2 regions of the Kitasatospora sp. NPDC096077 genome follow, and region 2 is predicted to be linked to the other one. Evidence: riboswitches for the same ligand, from Rfam matches in the RefSeq annotation. Region 2 holds a riboswitch; the other holds the start of a gene.
What was found. A riboswitch is a leader RNA that binds a small molecule or an ion and turns the genes downstream of it on or off. The one in region 2 is predicted to bind guanidine.
Positions count from the first base shown of each region.

Region 1 (9,916 bases), on a different contig from region 2:
GGCCGCCCGGAGCTCACCGCGACCCGCTTCGTCGCCGACCCGTACGCCGGGCTGTTCGGCGAGCAGGGCACCCGGATGTACCGCTCCGGCGACCTCGCCCGGCGCCGCGCGGACGGCGTGCTGGAGTACTTCGGCCGCGCCGACCAGCAGGTCAAGCTGCGCGGCTTCCGGATCGAACTCGGCGAGATCGAGGCGGTGTTGGCCGCCCACCCGGCGGTCGCCGACGCCGCCGTAGTGGTCCGCGAGGACGTCCCCGGGGACAAGCGCCTGGTCGGCTACGCGGTCGCCGGCGATGTGGCGTCCGACGAGCTGCGCGCCCACGCCGCCGCCGGACTCCCCGCCCACATGGTGCCCTCCGCCGTCGTCCTGCTCGACCGGCTGCCGCTCACCGCCAACGGCAAGCTCGACCGCCGCGCGCTGCCCGCCCCCGAGGCCCCCGCCGCCGGTGCCGGCCGCCCGCCGCGCAGCCCGCGCGAGCAGCAGCTCTGCCAACTCTTCGCCGAAGTCCTCGGGTTGGAGACGGTCGGCGTCGAGGACGACTTCTTCGCGCTCGGCGGCCACTCCCTCCTGGTGGTCCGGCTGGCCGGCCGGGTCCGCGAGCTGCTCGGCCTGGAGGTCGGCATCGGCACGCTGTTCCAGGCGCCCAGCGTGGCCGCCCTCGACGCCGCCCTGTCCGAGGACGCTCCCGGCGCCGACGCCCTGGACGTCCTGCTCCCGCTGCGGCCCACCGCCCCCGGACGGCGCGCCCCGCTGTTCGCCGTCCACCCGGCCGGCGGCCTGAGCTGGTGCTACACCGGCCTGATCCGCCACCTCCCGGCCGACGTGCCGATCTACGGCCTCCAGGCCCAGGGCGTCGGTGCCGCCACCGCCGCCGAGCCGCTGCCCGCGACGATGGAGGAGCTGGCCGCGCACTACGCCGACCGGCTGCGCGAGGTCCAGCCCGAGGGCCCGTACCGGCTGCTCGGCTGGTCCACCGGCGGGATCATCGCCCACGCCGTCGCCGTCCGGCTCCAGGAGCTCGGCCAGCGGGTCGAGTTGCTCGCGATCCTGGACGCCTACCCGGCCGAGGGCTTCCGCGACCTGCCCGTCCCCGACCGGGCCGAGGCCCTGGAGGCGCTGCTCACCATGGGCGGCTTCGGCCCCGCCGACCTCGCCGACCAGCCGCTCGAACTCGACGCCGTCATCGAGCTGTTGGGCCGCGAGGGCAGCCCGCTGGCCGGCCTGGACCGGACCACCGTGACGGCGCTGAACGAGATCTACCTCAACACCAACCACCTGGTGCGCGGCTACGACCACCGCCGCTTCGACGGCGACGTGCTGTTCTTCCGCGCCACCGTCGACACCATCGACGACACCCTGGTGCCCGAGCTCTGGGCCCCGTACGTGTCCGGCCGGATCGACAACACCGACGTGGCCTGCTCGCACAAGGACATGACCCTGCCCGCCCCGATCGCGCACATCGCCGACGTGATGGCCGACCATCTGGAGACCGCTACCGATGAGTGACGCCCCCGCCAACCCCTTCGACGCAGAGGGCGAGTTCCTGGCCCTCGTCAACGACCAGGGCCAGCACTCCCTGTGGCCCGCCTTCGCCGCCGTCCCGGCCGGCTGGGCCGTCGCCCACGGCCCCAGCGGGCGCGCCGACGCCCTGGCCTGGATCACCGCCCACTGGACCGACCTGTGACCGCTCCCGCCGTCGGGTCCCCGGCGCGCCCCCTGCTCGCGGGGCGCGCCGGGCTGGTGGTCGTGTACACCGCCGCGATGTGCATGAGCGGCCTGGACTCGACCATCGTCAACCCCGCGCTGTACCGGATCGCCGAGGACTTCGGACGGCCCGTCTCGGCCGCCAACACCGTCGAGACGGCCTTCCTGGTCGGGCTCGCCCTCGGCCTGCCGGTGGCCGGCTGGCTCGGCGACCGCTACGGCGTGAAGCGGGTCTTCCTCGGCGCACTGGCCGCCTTCACCCTCGCCTCCGCGCTGTGCGCGGCCGCCTCCGGCCTCGGCGCGCTGGCCGCCGCCCGCGCCGTCCAGGGCGTGGCCGGCGGACTGCTCACCCCGGTCGGCATGACCCTGCTGTTCCGCGCCTTCGACCCGGACGAACGCCCGCGCCTGGGCCGGATCCTGATCGTGCCGACCGCCCTGATGCCCGCCCTCGGGCCGCCGCTCGGCGGCTTCCTCACCGAACACCTCTCCTGGCACTGGCTGTTCCTGGTCAACCTGCCGATCGGGGCCGCCGCCGTGGCGACCGGCCTGATCGCCCTGCGCAGCGAACCGGAACCCCCGGCCGGCCGGTTCGACACCCGCGGCTTCCTGCTCGCCACCCCGGGCCTCGGCCTGCTCACCTACGCGCTCGGCTTCGGCCCCGCCCACGGCTGGTCCGCGCCGACGGTCTGGCTGAGCGGGCTCCTCGGAGCGGTTCTGCTGGCACTCGCCGTACGGAGCCAACTCCGCACGGCCGAACCGCTGGTGGACCTGCGGCTGCTCGCCGACCGGAGCTTCGGCGCGGCGAGCTGGCTGGCCCTGCTCACCTCCGCCGGGCTGATGGGCGCGCTGTTCGTCCTCCCGCTGCTCTACCAGGCCGCCCGCGGCGCCTCGGCGCTGGACGCCGGACTGAGCGTCTTCCCGGAGGCGATCGGCCTGATGGCCGCCTCCCAGGTGGTCGACCGGCTGCTGCTCCGACTCGGTCCGCGCCGCCTCGCCCGGCCCGCCCTGCTGCTGGCCGCGTTGGTACTGGCCGCCCTCGGCTTCGCCGAGAACCCTTGGGCCGTCAGGGCGTTGATGTTCGCCGTCGGCCTGGTGCTGGGCACCGCCGTGCTCACCGTCCAGATCGCCGGCTTCGCCGACGTCGCGCCGCCCGCGATGGGCCGGGCGATGGGCCTGTTCACGATCCTCCGCACCCTCGGCGGCGCCCTCGGCATCGCCGCCACCGCCGCCCTGCTCGGAGCCCTCGCCGACGGCCCCGACCCCACCCCCTACCGCCTCGCCCTCACCCTCACCGCCCTCCTGGTGGCGGCCGGAGCCCTGCTGGCCCGCCGCCTCCCGGCCGAGGGCCCGCCGCCGCCCCCGGCCTGAGGATCAACCGGCCCGGCCGGGCGCGCCCCCCGCCGCCCGGCCGGACCACCACACCGACCCGAGCAGCAGCAGCCCGGGGGCGATCCCCGCGACGAGCGCGACCACGGCCGCCGGGGCCCCGCCGAACGCCAGCGCCAGCCCGAGTGCCCCACAGGCCGCCATCCCCGCACCGAGCTTGTGCAGCGAAGGGCGACGCCACGCGACCGCGAGGCCGAAGAAGTGCACCCCGACCACGAAGGCGATCCACCCCACCGTCGCCTCCGGGGTGTGCAGCACCCGGTTGATCACCGCGAGCCCGGCGACGATCCCGATCACCTCGGCCACCACCACCAGCCAGTACCGCCCGCCGAAGGCCGGGCCCGCCGATTGCTCCGCGACCGCTTCCGCGCCACGCCGCCCGAACAGCACCAGCCCGAGGAACGCGGCCACGCCGAGCACCCGCAGCGGTATCCCCACTCCCGTCGGCAACGCCCCCGCGTTCGCCTCGATGAACACGAGCCCGAACCCGGCCCCGATCAGCCGTCCCATGTGATTCCTGGTCATGCCGATCAGCATCCCATTCGAACGCGCATGCGTATCGGCGGCTCGCGCACCCGCACTGCATCTACGCTGGTCCGACAATTGGAGCACCGGAGGAGGATCGATGGTTCCCGAGCGCTTCCGACTCCTCGACGAGGCCCGCCGGAGCCTCCCGGACGGCTACAAGGTCGAGTTGTCCGGGGACCTCCTCGTCATGCAGGCGTCGCCGTCCTAGCGCCCTGTTCTCTGAGCCGAACCGCGACCGCTACCACACCAGAACCGAGCGGGAGTTCGGCGAGACGATCCGCATCCCCGTGCCGTTCGACTTCGAGCTGGACCTCGCGCGGCTCGTCCCGTACCGGGAATGACGGGCTTTCGTCCGTTGGCGGGAACTTGGCCGGGCGGTACTGCGCGGCGGTGTGGGGGTACTGCATTGGGCTGACACGTTGCAGACTGACCGTCAGAACCCAGGCCGACGTGGAGGCAACCTCATGACCGCTTCGCTCCCCGAGCTCACCGGTGACTACGTCATCGATCCCACCCACTCCCGGATCGGCTTCGTGGCCCGCCACGCCATGGTGACGAAGGTCCGGGGCGCGTTCCACCAGTTCGAGGGCACCGCTCACCTGGACGGCGCCGACCCGTCCAAGTCGACCGGCCAGGTGGTGCTCAAGACCGAGAGCATCGACACCGGGGTCGAGCAGCGGGACCAGCACCTGCGGACCAACGACTTCCTGGATGCCCCCAACTTCCCCGACATCACCTTTCGCACCACCGCGATCGAGGCGAAGTCCGACACCGAGTACCGGGTGATCGGCGACCTCACCATCAAGGACACCACCCGCCCGATCGACATCGACTTCGAGTACACCGGCAACGCCGTCGACCCGTACGGCAACCTGCGGGTGGGCCTGGAGGGCTCGGTGACGATCAGCCGCAAGGAGTTCGGGGTGACCTGGAATGCGGCGCTGGAGGGCGGCGGCGTGTTGGTCGGCGACAAGATCGTGCTGGAGTTCGACATCTCGGCGATCAAGCAGAAGTAGTCCGACCTCGCGGGCCCCGGTCGCCGTTGGCGGCCGGGGCCTCAGTCGTTCGGACAGAGGATCAGGTCGTCCAGGGCGTACCGGCGCGGCCGGTCGCCGAGTTCGGTGACGGCGGCGCGGATGCGGTGCAGGTGCTCGACGGTGAGTTGGAGCGGGGGCTCGTCGGGCTGGTGGGTGGTGCGGATCGGGTAGTCGACGCCCGGCTCGCGGGTCATCTCGATGTGGCAGCCGAGGACGTACGTGACGGGGTGCTCCTCGGCGAACGCGATCAGCCGCTCGATGCTGCGGCCGAAGGCGGGCCAGTCGTCGATGTAGAGCCGGCCGGGGTAGACGGTGTCGCCGGTGAGCAGGAAGCCGGTCCACGGGTCGTAGTACGTGACGGCGGCCGCGTGGTGGCCCGGGGTGGCGAGGCATTCCAGCGCCCGTCCGCCGCCGAGGTCCACTCGGGCGGTGCCCTCGGGATCCTGGTCGAAGCCGAAGTAGGACCAGGCGGTGGTCCGGTCGGCGCCGACCAGGACGGTGTCCGGCCGGTCGGCGAACTGCCCGTCGCCCGCGACGTGGTCGCCGTGCGGGTGGGTGTGCAGGACCAGCAACGGGTAGTGCTCGCGCGGGTTGCGGGCGAGCCACTTCGCGATCAGGTCGTCGACGGTGGCGCGCAGCGGGAAGTACTCCGCCTCCGCCGTCGCCCCGGTGTCGATCAGCACCGCCCGCTCCGCGCCGAACAGCAGGAACAGGAACGGCGCCTCGTAGTGCACCGCCTTGTTCTGCCGCAGGATGACGGTGTGCTCGTCGTACGAGTGGACCTGGATCTCCGGGTCCGTGTCGTGCTTCGCGGACGGCGAACCGTGGATCCACGGGACGTCCAGCGGGCGGGCGATCGGTGCGGCGGCGGTCATGACGACTCCCTGGGTGCGTCGTCTTGGCGGGCCGGGTACGGCGCACATCTCGTCCGGGGCGGGCGCCGTCGCGCTGCCGGTTGCGACGCTAGCATCCGTCCGTCGACGTCCGCGCGGTGGTTTCAGCCCGCGCGGGACATCGGCGGTGGCGTGGCGGACGAGGACGCGTTCATCGCTGACTCCCGAGGTCATCCGGCGTGGGCTCCGACGCTAGGCGCCCGACGGCTCGGAGGTGTGCGATTCGGTCGAAGCCGTCCCTACGGGCGACCCCAGCAGGTGGGCCAGTCCGTCGGCCAGGCCGCCGCGCCAGCAGGCGTAGTCGTGGCCGCCGTTGAACTCGCGGTATTCGAGCTCGTACCCCCGAGCGGTGAGGACGTCGCGCAGGTGGCGGTTCTGGGTGAGCAGCATCCATTCCTGGAGGCCGACTTCGACGTAGAACCGGGCGGCCCGGCCGGGTTCGGCGGCGAATCGGCGGGTCAGCCATTCGCTGCCCTCGTCGAATTCCGTCTCGTCCGGCCACCAGAAGGAGCCGGACTGGGAGAGCGCGTTGCCGAAGCGCTCCGGGCGCCGGTACGCGGCGAAGGCGGCGGTGAGGCCGCCCGCGCTCTGGCCGGCGATCACGGTGCGGGCCGGGTCGGTGGTCGCGCCGAACTCCCGTGCCGCCCACGGCAACAGCTCGTCGGCGAGCAGGTCGACGAAGCCCGGGTTGCAGCTGAGGTCCTCCGGCCGTCCCGGCCCCATGGTGTGCACCAGCAGCGCCACGGTCGGCGGGATCGCGCCGTCCGCCGTCAGGTTGTCCAGGGTGTCGCCGACGGACAGCACCTGGCCCCACATCTCGCCGTCCAGCAGCACCGCCACCGGGTACGGTCCCGGGCCGTGCCCGGCCGGGAGGTGGACGTCCACCCGCCGCCCGGCCACCGTGTGGGACACGGTCCGCCCGCGCGGCACGCCGTCGCGCCGCCGGGCGTACGGCTGGGCGGGCGCCTCCGGCAGGCTGAGCACCGAGGAGGGGTGGCGTCCGTCGCGGGCCGGGAGCCGGGGTTCGGTGTCGTGCGGGTCGGGGCGGGCGTGGTCGAGGACGTGCAGCCAGTCGGCCCGGCTGGTGCCCGGGGTGGGGCCCCGGAAGGGGTGCAGCTGGTAGGAGGCGCGGTGGTCGGCGCGCAGCCGGTGGGTGAGTTCCCAGCGGCCGTTGCGGCGCCGCATCAGGTGCGGGGTGAGGTCTCCGGCGTGCCGGTCCTTGTCGGTGACGGTGTGCAGTAGGGCGAGGACGCCGTCGCAGTCCTGTTCCTCGGAGACGAAGGTGACCAGCCGGTACGCGGGGTCGTCCGGGTCGGCCGCGATCAGCGGGAAGGCATTCACGTTGTTCAAGGTGTTCAACGTTCGTTACTCCTGGTTCAGTCGGTTCGGCGGGAGAGCAGCACCCAGAGCAGGAAGGGCCCGCCGAGCACGGTGGTGACGATGCCGACCGGGATCTCCACCCCGCCGATCAGCACCCGTCCGAGGGTGTCCGCGAGGACGACGAGCAGCGCTCCGGTGAGCGCGGAGCCGAGTACCGGCACCCGGGCCGGTCCGGCCAGCCGTGCGGCGAGCACGGGCGCGGCGAGCGCCACGAAGCCGACCGGCCCGCAGACGCCGACGGCGAGCCCGGCGAGGGCGACGGCCAGCAGCAGGCAGATCAGCCGGACCCGTCCGGGGTCGACGCCCAGTGAGGCGGCCACGCTGTCGTCGAAGCGCAGGACGGCCAGCCGTCGGGCCACCGCCAGGGCGATCGGCACCAGCACGGCGAGCCCGATCAGTACCGGTGTGGCGATGGCGTAGTCCCGCCCGTTGAGGCTGCCGGAGGTCCAGACGTACAGCGAGCCGGCCGAGTTGAGCGAGCGCCGGGCCAGGGCGACCTGGATGACGGCGGAGGCCAGTGCCGACATCGCGAGCCCGACCACCAGTACCCGGTAGCCGCGGGCGCCGAGTCCGCCGGAGACGAGGGTGACCACCAGGACGGCGGCCAGCGCGCCGAGCGGGCCGGCCCACCAGGCGCCGAAGGTGCCGGAGGCGGTGGCGGAGATCAGCACGGCGGCGGTCGCGCCGTCGTTGACGCCGAGGAGTTCGGGGGTGGCCAGCCGGTTGCGGGCGAGGGTCTGGGTGAGGCAGCCGGCCAGTCCGAGGGCGGCGCCGGCGGCGAGTCCGGCGACGATCCGGCCGAGCCGGAACTTCTGCACCAGCAGCACGTCGAGGCGCTCGCCCTGGCCGAACACCGCCCGGAAGGTGGTGCCGAGGCCGAGTTCGCTCTGCCCGGCGTGCGCGGAGACGACCACGGCGGCGAGCAGCGCGGCGGCCAGGCCGAGTCCGGCGAGCAGTGCCCGGCGGGGGAGCAGCAGCGACCAGGCGCCGTACCGGAGCACCGGGTCGGGTGCCGCCGGGCCAGGTTCGGAGCGCCGTACCGCTGGGGCTTCGGCGGCCGGGTCGCCGAGGGCGAGGGCGGCGGAGCGGCGGGAGCGGACGATGGCGATCAGCGCGGGGGCGCCGATCAGGGCGACGATGACCGACACCGGTGCTTCGAACGGCCGGGCCACCACCCGGGCGAGCACGTCGGCACCGGTCAGCACGGCGGCGCCGAACAGCCCGGCGAACAGGGTGAGTCGGCCGGTCCGGGGCCCGGCGAGGGCGCGGGCCAGGAATCCGGCGAGCAGTCCGAGGAAGGAGATCGGCCCGGCCAGTGCGACCGCCGAGGCGGTGAGCAGGGTGACGGCGACGGCGACCGCGGCGCGGGTGGCGCCGGGTCGGTGGCCGAGGCCGCGGGCGAGGTCGTCGCCGAGGGCGAGCGCGGTGAGCGGCCGGGTGGTGAGCAGGGCGAGCAGGAAGCCGACGCCGAGGACGGGGGCGAGCTGGCGCAGGGTGGTCCAGCCCTCCACCCCGGCCAGTGAGCCGAGCACCCAGACCCGGTAACGGTCGTACGCTTCGGGTGAGTTGACGATCAGCACGCCGGTGATCCCGCCGAAGGTGGCGCCGACGGCGGAGCCGCCGAGGACCAGTCGCATGGGGGAGCCGCCACCCCGGCTGCCGGCGATCAGCAGCACCAGGCTGCTGGCGAGGACGGCGCCGCCGAAGGCGAAGGCGAGGTAGCCGTAGGAGGTCTGCACGCCGAGGACGGAGACGCCGAGGACGACGCCGAGCGAGGCGCCCGCGTTGACGCCGAGCAGGCCGGTCTCGGCGAGCGGATTGCGGGTGACGGACTGCAGTTGGGCGCCGGCGACGCCGAGTGCGGCGCCGACCAGCAGGGCGGTGAGGGTGCGGGGGAGTCGCAACTCGCCGATGACCAGGGCGAGTCGGCCGTCGGTGCGGGCGCCGTCGTGGTCCAGCAGGTAGTCCAGCACCCGCCCGGGGCCGACCTCGCCGGCGCCGACCGACAGCGAGAGCGCGGCGAGCGCGAGCAGCACGAGGACCGCGCCGGTGGCGACCGGCCAGGTGCGGTGCCGCCAGGCCCGTGGGGGTGCCGGCGGCGGCGTGGCCGGGGCCTCGGCCTCGGGGACGGCGGGCGGTTCGTGGACGCCCGCTTGCGACGATGTCATAAGGTAAGGCTAACCTAATGAACGGGGCGTCCCTTTGGGCACCGCCGTCGCGCCCAGCCGCCCGGACGCCGCCCAACTCCCGTACCACCCCTGCCCCGGAGGCACCCATGCCGTACGCCCAGAGCCCGCTCCGCCCCGTCCGCCGCCGCGCGGCCCAGGCGCTGGCCGTCACCGGGGCGGCCGCCCTCCTGCTCACCGGCTGCGGCTCCTCCGGCTCCTCCTCGTCGTCCGCCCCGTCCTCGAACGCCGCCGCGGACCCGGCGAAGGCGGCCGACGGCGGCAAGCGCACCGTCAAGGACGCCACCGGCAAGGCCGTCGAGGTCCCCGCCGAGCCCAAGCGGATCGTCACCCTCACCCAGGAGGACCTGGACGCGGTGCTCGCCCTCGGCGTCAAGCCGGTCGGCATCACCAACGGCCAGGGCCTGGCCGAGCCGCCCGCCTACCTCAAGGACAAGGTCCAGGGCGTGCCGGTGGTCGGCAACCTGCTGCAGCCGGTGATGGACAAAGTGATCGCCGCCAAGCCCGACCTGATCCTGGCCGGTGACATGCAGGACGAGCAGGTGCTCAAGCAGCTGCGCGAGATCACCCCCGCCACGCTCGTCACCATGGCGCCCACCGACGACTGGAAGCTCGCCTTCCGGGGCATCGGCAACGCCGTCAACAAGCTCGACCAGGCCAACAAGGTGATCGACGACTACCAGGCCAAGGCGACCAAGGCCGGGGCGGACCTCGGCAAGAACAAGGGCGCCGCCGTCTCCATCGTCCGCTGGAACCCGACCGGTCCGAGCTGGATGGAGAAGAAGCAGTTCGCCAGTGGGGT
Region 1 covers NZ_JBEOSV010000022.1:72,600-82,515, reverse strand. The annotation lists gene ABTZ03_RS20500 (non-ribosomal peptide synthetase) at 1-1,506, shown strand, start outside; gene ABTZ03_RS20495 (MbtH family protein) at 1,499-1,684, shown strand; gene ABTZ03_RS20490 (DHA2 family efflux MFS transporter permease subunit) at 1,681-3,072, shown strand; gene ABTZ03_RS20485 (hypothetical protein) at 3,076-3,615, opposite strand; gene ABTZ03_RS20480 (YceI family protein) at 4,083-4,634, shown strand; gene ABTZ03_RS20475 (MBL fold metallo-hydrolase) at 4,676-5,530, opposite strand; guanidine-III (ykkC-III) riboswitch at 5,543-5,602, opposite strand; gene fes (enterochelin esterase) at 5,741-6,898, opposite strand; gene fhuB (Fe(3+)-hydroxamate ABC transporter permease FhuB) at 6,925-9,096, opposite strand; gene ABTZ03_RS20460 (ABC transporter substrate-binding protein) at 9,204-9,916, shown strand, end outside.
Region 1: linked by a shared signal. The riboswitch ahead of ABTZ03_RS20475 (MBL fold metallo-hydrolase) and the one ahead of ABTZ03_RS22850 (DMT family transporter) in region 2 are both predicted to bind guanidine.

Region 2 (9,916 bases):
GGCGCCAGCATGGCCCGGGCGGTCGGGTACTGGTCGAAGCCGCGGTTGACCTGCGAGGCGGCCATCACCACCACCAGGGCCACGCCGCCGACGGCGAACAGCCGGCGGCGGACGGTCAGCAGCGGGGCGCGGAAGCAGAGCAGGGCTATGCCGAACAGCGCGACGGCGATCCAGCGCAGGACGAAGTCCGGCGTGCCCTCCGGGAACGGGCGCCACCAGTCGTCGACGGCGATCTTCACCAGCAGGGTGAGCAGGCCGCCGAGCAGCAGGGCGCCGAGCATCCGCGGGGCGCGCCAGCGCTCGTGCCGGGAGAGCGCCAGCAGGGCCAGCGCGGCCCAGCCCGCGGCGAGCACGGCGTAGGGGACGGGGCCGTGGGTGAGCGGCCAGTCGATCGGGTTCCAGCGGGTGGCGAGGGTGAGCGTGGTCATGCGGCTTTGCCCGGTGGTGTGGTGTCGGCCAGGAATCCGTAGGCGACGACGTTGCCCTCGTAGCCGTGTTCCTCGCTGTACGCGCCGCCGCAGGTGATGACCCGCAGCTGTGCGTCGGCGGCCTGGCGGTAGACCCGGTCGTCCGGGAAGTCCTTTCGGTCGTGCACTTCGATGGCGTACAGCTGGTAGACGGCGGTGGCGCCGTCGGCGCGGGCGATCTCGATCCGGTCGCCCCGGTGGAGTGCCCCCAGGTGGTAGAAGACGGCCGGCCCGGCCTGGTTGTCGACGTGGCCGGCCAGGATGGCGGTTCCACGCTGACCGGGGCTGGCGCCGCCGCGGTACCAGCCCGCGAGGTTGCGGTCGGCGGCGGGCGGGGCCTGGAGGTGGCCGTCCGGGTCGAGGCCCAGCTCGGTGACCGGGGCGTCCAGGCGGACGGCCGGGATGCGGATCCTGGTCGGGGTGGACGGGCCGAGCGGTGGGACGACCGAGACCGGGGCGAAGCCGGACAGCGCCTGTCCGCCGCCCGGCGCGGGCGGCAGGACGGGCGTGCCGCCGTCGTGCAGCAGCCAGGCGCCGAGCACCAGGGCCGCGCCGGCCGCCAGGGTGCCCGGCCAGGGGCTCCTGCTCTGCTGGACGCCCACGGTCGCTCCCTCCTGTCGGCCCGGATCCCCTTCCTGAGAGTTTCCTGGGAACTCATTCAATCGGATCGGATGCCGGGCCACGTCCCCACGATGGTCGTATCCACACCCGCCGATCGGCAGGGATGACGGCCCGATCCTGCGCCGAGTGGGCGTTCCGCCACGGACCGTGACGGCCGTTTTCCGCGCCCCGGCACGGCACTCTCACCCGTCGAACAGCATCGACGTTTCGGCCCGCCGGTTCGGTTGCGTCAATCGGGCGATCGATCACGACCGTCCGCTGCGCCTCTTCGACCGTTCCGGCCCGCGTGGCATGCTGACCCGGTCACGGGCTCCATCCCTCTCCGGTCGGACCGTACTTCCGCACGCCGCGCCCCCGCAGCACGCGAGCCGGCCGTCAGCCGAACGCCACATGAACGGAGTGACCATGGACGCACTCTCCCGCCGAACCCTGCTGGCCGCCGGAGCGGCCACCGCCGCCACCCTGGCGGCCGGCTGCGGCAGCGACCGGGCCGGCGGCGAGCAGACGGCCGGCGGCGCGACCCCGGCCGCCCCACCGTCCGAGGGACAGGGCGCCACCCCGGCCCCGGCCCCGCAGAAGCCGCAGGTCACGCTCATCGGCGACGGCTCCACCTCGGACACCGGCCCCCAGCCGCACCAGCCGGTCGTCGAACGGCTCCAGCCCGGCCAGCGGCCCCCGCAGTTCGTGGTCTTCTCCTGGGACGGCGCCGGCGAGCTGGACAACGGCCTGTTCGGCCGCTTCCGCCGGCTGGCCCAGGAGCACAACGCCTCGATGACCTTCTTCCTGAGCGGCCTCTACCTGCTGCCGGAGTCCAAGAAGGACCAGTACCGCCCGCCGCAGCACAAGGTCGGCGCCTCCGAGATCGGCTACCTGAGCGACCAGCACATCCACGACACCCTGGAGAACGTGCACGCCGCCTGGCTGGAGGGCCACGAGATCGGCACCCACTTCAACGGCCACTTCTGCGGCTCCACCGGCGTCGGCAAGTGGTCCCCGGAGGAGTGGGACAGCGAGATCCAGCAGGCGATGGACTTCGTCACCAACTGGCGCACCAACACCGGCTTCACCGACCTGCCGGCGCTGCCCTTCGACTACCGCAAGGAGCTGATCGGCAGCCGCACCCCCTGCCTGGAGGGCCAGCGCAACCTGCTGCCCACCGCCGTCAAGCGCGGCTGGCGCTACGACAGCAGCGGCAACGGCACCCAGGTGTGGCCGCAGAAGATCCAGGGCGGCGCCCTGTGGGACCTCCCGCTGCAGTCCATCCCGTTCCCCGGGCACACCTTCCAGGTGCTGTCGATGGACTACAACATCATGTTCAACCAGTGCGGCCCCAACACCAAGGCCGATCCGGCGCTCTACCCGGGCTACCAGACCCAGGCCCGGGACGCCTACCTGATGGGCTTCGACCGCACCTACAACAGCAACCGGGCGCCGTACATCATCGGCAACCACTTCGAGGAGTGGAACGGCGGCATCTACATGAACGCCGTCGAGGACGTGCTCAAGGCGATCGCGGACAAGCCGGAGGTCCGGCTGGTGTCCTTCCGCCAACTGGTGGACTGGCTGGACGCCCAGGACCCGGCGGTGCTGCGCAAGCTGCAGGGCCTCGGCCCGGGGCAGTCCCCGGCCGGCGGCTGGGAGGCCTTCCTCGGCACCCCGGCGGCGCCGCCGGCCCCCTCCCCCAGCGCCACCGCCACGAGCTGACCGGGGCCGTCAGGACCGGGCGCGCACCCGGCCGGCGAGCAGCGCCCCCAGCGCCGCGACCGCGGCCATCACCAGCAGGATCGCCGCGAAGGCGCCGGGCGAGCCGTCGGCCCCGGTGCCCTCGTGGGCGGCGGCCAACGAGCCGCCGCCCAGCGCCGCGAACAGCACGCCCGCCAGGCCGGTCAGCAGCACGTTGCCCAGCGCGTCGCTCATCTGCAGCGCGGCCGAGTTGGCCCCGGCGTCCTCCGGCGCGGAGAGCCGCATCATCAGCACGCTGACGCTGGCGACCGTCAGCCCCATCCCGACGCCGCCGACGCCCCAGGCCACCGAGGCCGTCCAGGACGGCACCGCCGGGACCAGCACCAGCGCGGAGCCCGCGATCGCCACCGCGGTCAGCACGAAGCCGCCGCGGATCATCGCCCCGCGGTAGCGCTCGGCCCCCGGCCGCCCCTGCAGCCAGGAGCCCAGCGCCCAGGAGAGCCCGCCGCTGGTCAGGGTGAGCCCGGCCAACGTCGGCGAGAAGCCGCGCTGAGTGGTCATCATCAGCGGGATGAAGGCCTCGGCCGCGAAGAACGCCCCCGCCGCCACCCCGCGCAGCAGGATCACCGTCGGCAGCCCGCGCCCGGCCCGCAGGGTCCCCTTCGGCAGCAGCCCCAGGACGGCCGGCACCAGCAGCGCCGCCCCGGCGATCCCGGGGACCAGCCCGACCAGGTCGCGCCGCTGGCCCGCGTACTGCAGCAGCCCGGCGCCGACCGCGGCCATCGCGGCCAGCAGGGTGCGGCGGCGGTCGAAGTCGGCGCCCCGGAGCACCGGGTGCTCCCGCTCGGAGCGGGTCAGCGCCGGGCCCATCACCGCCAGCGGCAGCAGGATCAGCGCCGGCACGGCCAGGAACACCCAGCGCCAGCCGAGGTGCTGGGTGACGGCCCCGGAGACCAGCGGCCCGACGATCGAGGGCAGCACCCAGGCCGAGGAGAAGGCGGCGAACACGGACGGCCGCAGCCGCTCCGGGTAGGCCCGGCCGACCACCACGTACAGCGCGACGATCACCAGCCCGCCGCCCAGCCCCTGAATCGCCCGGCCGGCCACGAACACCCACATGCCGGGCGCCGTCCCGGCCACCACCAGGCCCGCCCCGAACACCGCGATGCCGGTGAACAGCGGCCGCAGCGGGCCGCGCCGGTCGCACCACTGGCCGGAGACGACCAGGGCGAACAGCGTGGTGGTGAAGTAGCCGGAGAAGGCGAAGGCGTACAGCTGGAGGCCGTCCAGCTGACGGGCCGCGGTCGGCATCGCGGTGTTGACCGCGGTCGCCTCGAAGGCGATCACCAGGACCACCGACACGATCCCCAGCGTCAGCGCCCGGTACCGGGCGCTCATGACTCCCCCACCGGGGTCGGATCCGGTGGGTATCGAGGCGGAGTCGACCGAGGTGGGGGAGGCTGTGGTCATACGTAACATCGTAAGAGCCGTCCGGGCCGACGGATCCTGACTTACGGCGGTGATCCGCTCCGCCGATGGACCTAGGGCCTCGGCGCCCGGGGCCTCTGTGCCAAGGGCCTCAGTGCAGCACCTTGAGTCCCACCACGCCGCAGACGATCAGCAGCAGGCAGCCGATCCGGGCCGCGGTCACCGCGTCCCCCAGCACCGCCATGCCGTAGAGCGCGGTGCCGACCGCGCCGATGCCGACCCAGACCGCGTACCCGGTGCCGATCGGAATGGTGCGCATCGCGTACGCCAGCCCGCCCATGCTGAACAGCAGCGCGACGCCGAAGACGAGGCTGGGAACGAGGCGGGAGAAGCCCTTGGACGATTCCAGGGCCACTGCCCAGACGGTCTCCAGGAGACCCGAGACGATCAGAACGAGCCAAGCCATGACGGCCGTACCTCCGCAGTCCACAGCGGCCGGATTGCCGCTGAACTGCGCCGTCTTGTCGTCACCGGGTACGACGCGCTCGTCCGGGGTGGCGGGGAAACAACCACCTGCTTCCGACCGTAGCACACATTGCCACACAGAATTTACAGAACGTCGTTGACCTCATTCCGGCGTTCCGCCATCCTGAATTCACTGGCCGTGTGCCCGAGTGGCTCAGGGAACCGTCTGCAAAGCGGTACACGCGGGTTCAATTCCCGCCACGGCCTCGAACAGGAATTGCCGGTCGACCGGAAAGGTCGACCGGCAATTCCGCATTCCGTTCCGCGGAATCCCGTCTCCCGGAATTCCGCGTTCCGCGGCGCGGCTCAGGCCGTGACGGCGTCCTCCGCGCGGATCGGCAGCCGGCCCACCGGCAGGCCGGTGGCGGCCCGGACGGCGGCGGCGACGGCCACCGGGGCGACCACCGCGGGCACCGCGCTGACCGCCTTGGCACCGAAGGTGGCGACCACGTCCCGCTCCTCCAGCAGCGCGGCGATCCGCACCTCCGGGGTGTCCAGCGAGGTGGGCAGCCGGTAGCCGGTGAGCGAGGGGTTGGCCAGCACCCCGCCCTCCGTGCGCAGGTCCTCCATCAGCGCCAGGCCCACGCCCTGGGCCACGCCCGCCTCGATCCGGTCCTCGATCTGGCGCGGGTTCAGCGCCCGGCCGACGTCCTGGGCGACGGTCATCTCGACCACCCGGACGGCCCCCAGCTCGATGTCCACGTCCACCACCGCGCGCATCGCGCAGAAGGAGATGGAGACGAAGGCGTCGCCGTGCCCGGACTCGTCCAGCGGCTCGGTCGGGTGCGGGCGGCACTGCGCGGTGGCCCAGAGCTCCTTGCCCTCCAGCGCCTCGGCGACCGGCATCCCGAGCACCCCGTCGTAGGAGGTGATCTTGCCGTCGGCGATCTGCAGCAGTTCCACCGACATCCCGAAGTCGGCGGCGATCGGCTGCAGCAGCTGGTGGCGGACCATCAGCGCGGCCCGCTCGACCGCCCCGCCGGAGACCCAGGTGTGCCGGCCCCGGGCGGACGGCCCGGTGACCGACTGGTCGCTGTCGGCCGGGGCGATGTAGACCTCGCTGATGCCCAGCACGGTCTGCACGATCTGCCGGGCCAGCGTGGCGAAGCCCTGCCCGGCGTCGACGGCCGCGCAGATCACCGTGGCGTGGTCGCCGCTCACCCGCACGGTGGCGGTGGAGACCTCGTCCTCGCCCTCGGCGCCCAGCATGTGCACCATGCCGACGGAGTAGCCGATCCCGCGCCGCACCGCGGCCGGGTCCCCGGCCCCGCCCGGTCCGCCGGGCAGCAGCCACTCGGCGTCCGGGTCGTCCACCGGCAGGGCCGGCAGCGGCTCGGCGGCCACCGCGTCCAGCAGCGCGCGCACCGGGGCCGGGCAGGTGACGGCCTGTCCGGTGGGCAGCGGGTCGCCGGTCGCCATCGCGTTGCGGCGGCGGATCTCCACCGGGTCCACGCCCACCCGGGCGGCCAGCTGGTCCAGCTGCGACTCGTACGCGAAGCAGGCCTGCAGCGCGCCCTCGCCGCGCATCCGCCCGGCCGGCGGGTTGTTGGTGCGCACCGCCCAGGCGTCCACGAAGACGTTCGGGCAGACGTACGGGCCGACCGAGAAGGCCGTCGCGGCGGCCAGTGCCTCGGCGGAGACGTCCGCGTAGGCGCCGCCGTCCAGCAGGATCTGCGCCTCGACCTTCACCAGGGTGCCCTCGGCGTCGGCGTGGTGGCGGTAGCGCAGCAGCGCGGGGTGGCGCGAGGCGTGGGTGTGGAAGGACTCCTCGCGGGTGAGGGTCATCTTCACCGGGCGGCCGGTGCGCAGCGCCAGCAGCGCCAGGGTGACCTGGAAGGAGATGTCCTCGCGGTCGGAGGTGGCGCCGGGCACACCGGTGACGACCAGTCGGACCCGGTCCGGCTCCAGGCCCAGGCAGGCGGCGGTGCGGTCGCGGTCGCCGTGCGGGTCGGTGGAGGACAGGTGCAGCTCGACGCCGCCGTCCGGGCGCGGCACGGCCAGCCCCGCCTCGGCACCCAGCGGGGCTGGGTCCTGCCGGCCGACCTGGTAGAGGCCCTCGACGACGATCTCGCCGACCGCGTCCGGGTCCCCGGTGCGCAGCGGCAGGTGGCGGAACAGGTTGCCGTCCGGGTGCAGCGCCGGCGCCGTGAAGGACTGCTCGGGGTCGGTGACCGCCTCCAGCGGCTCGTAGTCGACCGCGATCAGACCGACCGCCAGCCGGGCGGTGTCCGGGTGGTCGGCGGCGACCGCGGCGATCGGCTCGCCGTGGTGGCGCACCACGTCGGCGGCCAGCACCGGCCGGTCGGCGACGATCGGGCCGGCCGGGGCGCCGTCCGGACGGCCGTCCGGGCCGGGCGGCAGGTCGGCGGCGGTGACCACGGCGTGCACCCCGGGCAGGGCCAGCGCGGCCGAGGTGTCGATGCCGCGGATCCGGGCGTGCGGGTGCGGCGAGCGCAGCACCGCGCCCCAGAGCAGCCCCTCGGCCCACAGGTCGGCCGCGTACGGGTAGATGCCGAGCGCCTTGGGCAGTGCGTCGCTGCGCAGCGGGGAGCTGCCCAGGCCGAACGGCTCCGGTGCGGCGCCGCCCTCGCCGCCGTCCTGCTGGAGTGCTGCGCCGATGTCGGTAGGCGACGTCATGATGCGTGGTCGTCCTCGGGGAGCCGGATGCCGTGGGCGGGGGTGGCGCCGTAGGGGACGCCGGTGGTCGGGACGCCGGCCTCGGCCGGGGCGCCGTGCGGGTCCGTGTACGGGGTGCCGTGCGGGGGCGTGCCGTCGTGGCGGGCGCCGGGCAGCGGGGTGCCGTGCGCGGGGGTGGGCTCGTACACCGGGGCGTCGTAGCCGGTGTCGTAGCCGGGGTGCTGCTGGTGGCCGTCCGGGTAGCCGGCCGGCACGTAGGTGCCGTGCGCGGGGGTGGCCTGGTACGGCTGCTCGGGGTAGCCCTGCGGCGGGTAGTACACCTGGTCGTCGACGGCCTGGGCGGGGATGCCGGGCTGGGCCCCCGTCAGGGCGGAGGTGTCGTACACGCCGGTGTCGTAGCCGCCGTCGCCGTACGGCTGTTCGGCCGGGGCGGGCGTCGGGGCCTGCTCCTGGGCGGGGGCGGCGACCGGCTCGACGGGCGGCTGCGGGACGTGCTCGATCCAGGCCTCGGCGTCGGCGTGGACCGGCGGCTCGACGGCCGGCTGCGGCTCGACGGCGGCGGGCCGCCCGGCCGGGGCGGCCGTGGTCCGCGCGGCCGGTTCGGCGGCGGCCGCGGCGGCCTCCTCCGCCTCCTCGGCCTCCAGCGCGCGGGCGTCCGCGACGGTCTGGACGGCGGCCAGCACCCCGCGGTAGCCGGTGCAGCGGCACAGGTTGCCGCACAGCGCCTGCCGGGCCTCGACCTCGGTGGGCCGGTGGTTGCGCTGGAGCAGGTCGTGCACGGCCATCGCCATGCCGGGGGTGCAGTAGCCGCACTGCACGGCGCCGGAGCCGGCCAGCGCCTGCTGGACGTCGCTCGCGCCGCCGCCGGCCGACAGGCCCTCGACGGTGTTGATCTCGCTGTCGGCGGCCAGTGCGGCGGGCACCAGGCAGCCGGCCACCAGCTGGCCGTCCACCTGCACCGAGCAGGCGCCGCACTCGCCCTGCTCGCAGCCGTCCTTGGCGCCGGCCAGGCCGAGCCGCTCGCGCAGCACGTAGAGCAGGCTCTCGCCGATCCAGGCGTCGGTGACGGGCCGTTCGAAACCGTTGACCCGCAGGGTGTAGGAGGCGCACGGGCGCAGCTCCCGGCTGACCTGGGGGGTGAGGCCGAGCGGGTCGGCGTCGAGGGTCTCGATGGGGTCTGTGGTCACTTCAGCGCCCTTCCCAGTGCCCGTCGGGCCAGCACCGATACGGTACGCCGCAGCCGAACGGCGGCCGCGGTCGGCCCCTCGGTCACGGCCTCCCAGGCGCCCTCGGCGCCGTAGTTGTCGGGGACGCAGGCGGCGGCCACGTACTCGCCGAAGGCGGCGCCCGCGGCCGGGTCGATCTCCCGGCTGCCGTCCCAGTCGATGCAGCCGGCCACCCAGGCCTCGGCCTCCAGCGGGCGCAGCGGCACCGGGGCGACGGCCCCGACGGCGCAGCGCACGGCGCGCCGGGCCGGGTCGAGGACGAGCGCGACCGAGGCGGTGGCGCGGGCCGGGCCGCTGCGGCCGGTGGCCTTGAGGAAGACCTGCGGCGCGTGCAGCAGCGGGACCCGCACCCAGGTGAGCAGTTCGCCGGGGCGCACCGGGTCGAGGCCGGTGAGCAGGTGACCGACCGGCACCTCGCGGGTGCCGCCGGCCCGGGTCAGGGTGGCGGTGGCCTCCAGGGCGGCGAGCACCGGGAGGGTGTCGCCGGCCGGGGCGGCGGTGACGATGTTTCCGCCGAGGGTGCCGACGTTGCGGACCTGCGGCGGGCCGGCGGTGCGGGCGGCGTCGGCCAGGGCGGGGATGAGCGCGGCGAAGTCGGGGCGGTCCATCCGGGCGTGGGTGAGTCCGGCGCCGAGCACGGCGGTGCCGCCGTCCTCGTAGCGCCAGCCGCGCAGTTCGGTGATCCGGCCGAGGCCGACCAGGGCGGCGGGGCGCAGCCGTCCGGCGTTGACGGCCTCCATGAGGTCGGTGGCTCCGGCCACCGGTACCGCGGCCGGGGCGGCGGCCAGCGCGTCGACGGCCTCGTCGAGCGAGGCCGGCAGCATGATCGTCCGGTTCACCTGGGTCCCACCGTGCTCCACTTGCTCATCGATCGTCTGCCGCCCGCGGCCGTGGCCGCACTGTCCGCGTCAGCAGCCCGGCCTGGCCGTAGGGTACGGGCGATCGGGCCGGGTTGGGCAACTCTGGCACACAATGCTCGATGATCATTTCGGGACCGGTGAACGGGACTGCCCGATTGGGACGGAATCCGGGCGGTATCTGCCCCGGCCCGAACGGGACCGGAGCAGATGTTCATCTTTTCTTGACGTCAGATGACCGTCCATAAGTTCCCGAGGGACACCTCAGCGCACGGCAGCACCACCTCAGCGCACCGGGGGCGGCCCCTCGATCGGCCGTCCCGCCACCCCGGGCCGCCGCTGCCAGGGGTGCGGCCCGTCCGCCGGGCGGTACTCGACGCCCAGCGCGTCCAGCACCGCGAGGTGCCCGGTCAGCCGCCGCTCGAAGCCCGCGAAGTCGCGCTCGGCCGGCTCGGCGGGCAGCTCGGACCAG
Region 2 covers NZ_JBEOSV010000026.1:49,196-59,111, forward strand. The annotation lists gene ABTZ03_RS22830 (alpha/beta hydrolase) at 1-428, opposite strand, end outside; gene ABTZ03_RS22835 (class F sortase) at 425-1,069, opposite strand; gene ABTZ03_RS22840 (polysaccharide deacetylase family protein) at 1,494-2,792, shown strand; gene ABTZ03_RS22845 (MFS transporter) at 2,802-4,241, opposite strand; gene ABTZ03_RS22850 (DMT family transporter) at 4,351-4,665, opposite strand; guanidine-III (ykkC-III) riboswitch at 4,710-4,775, opposite strand; tRNA gene ABTZ03_RS22855 (tRNA-Cys) at 4,860-4,931, shown strand; gene ABTZ03_RS22860 (xanthine dehydrogenase family protein molybdopterin-binding subunit) at 5,031-7,361, opposite strand; partial or broken gene ABTZ03_RS22865 ((2Fe-2S)-binding protein) at 8,020-8,473, opposite strand; gene ABTZ03_RS22870 (FAD binding domain-containing protein) at 8,545-9,411, opposite strand; gene ABTZ03_RS22875 (beta-N-acetylhexosaminidase) at 9,730-9,916, opposite strand, start outside.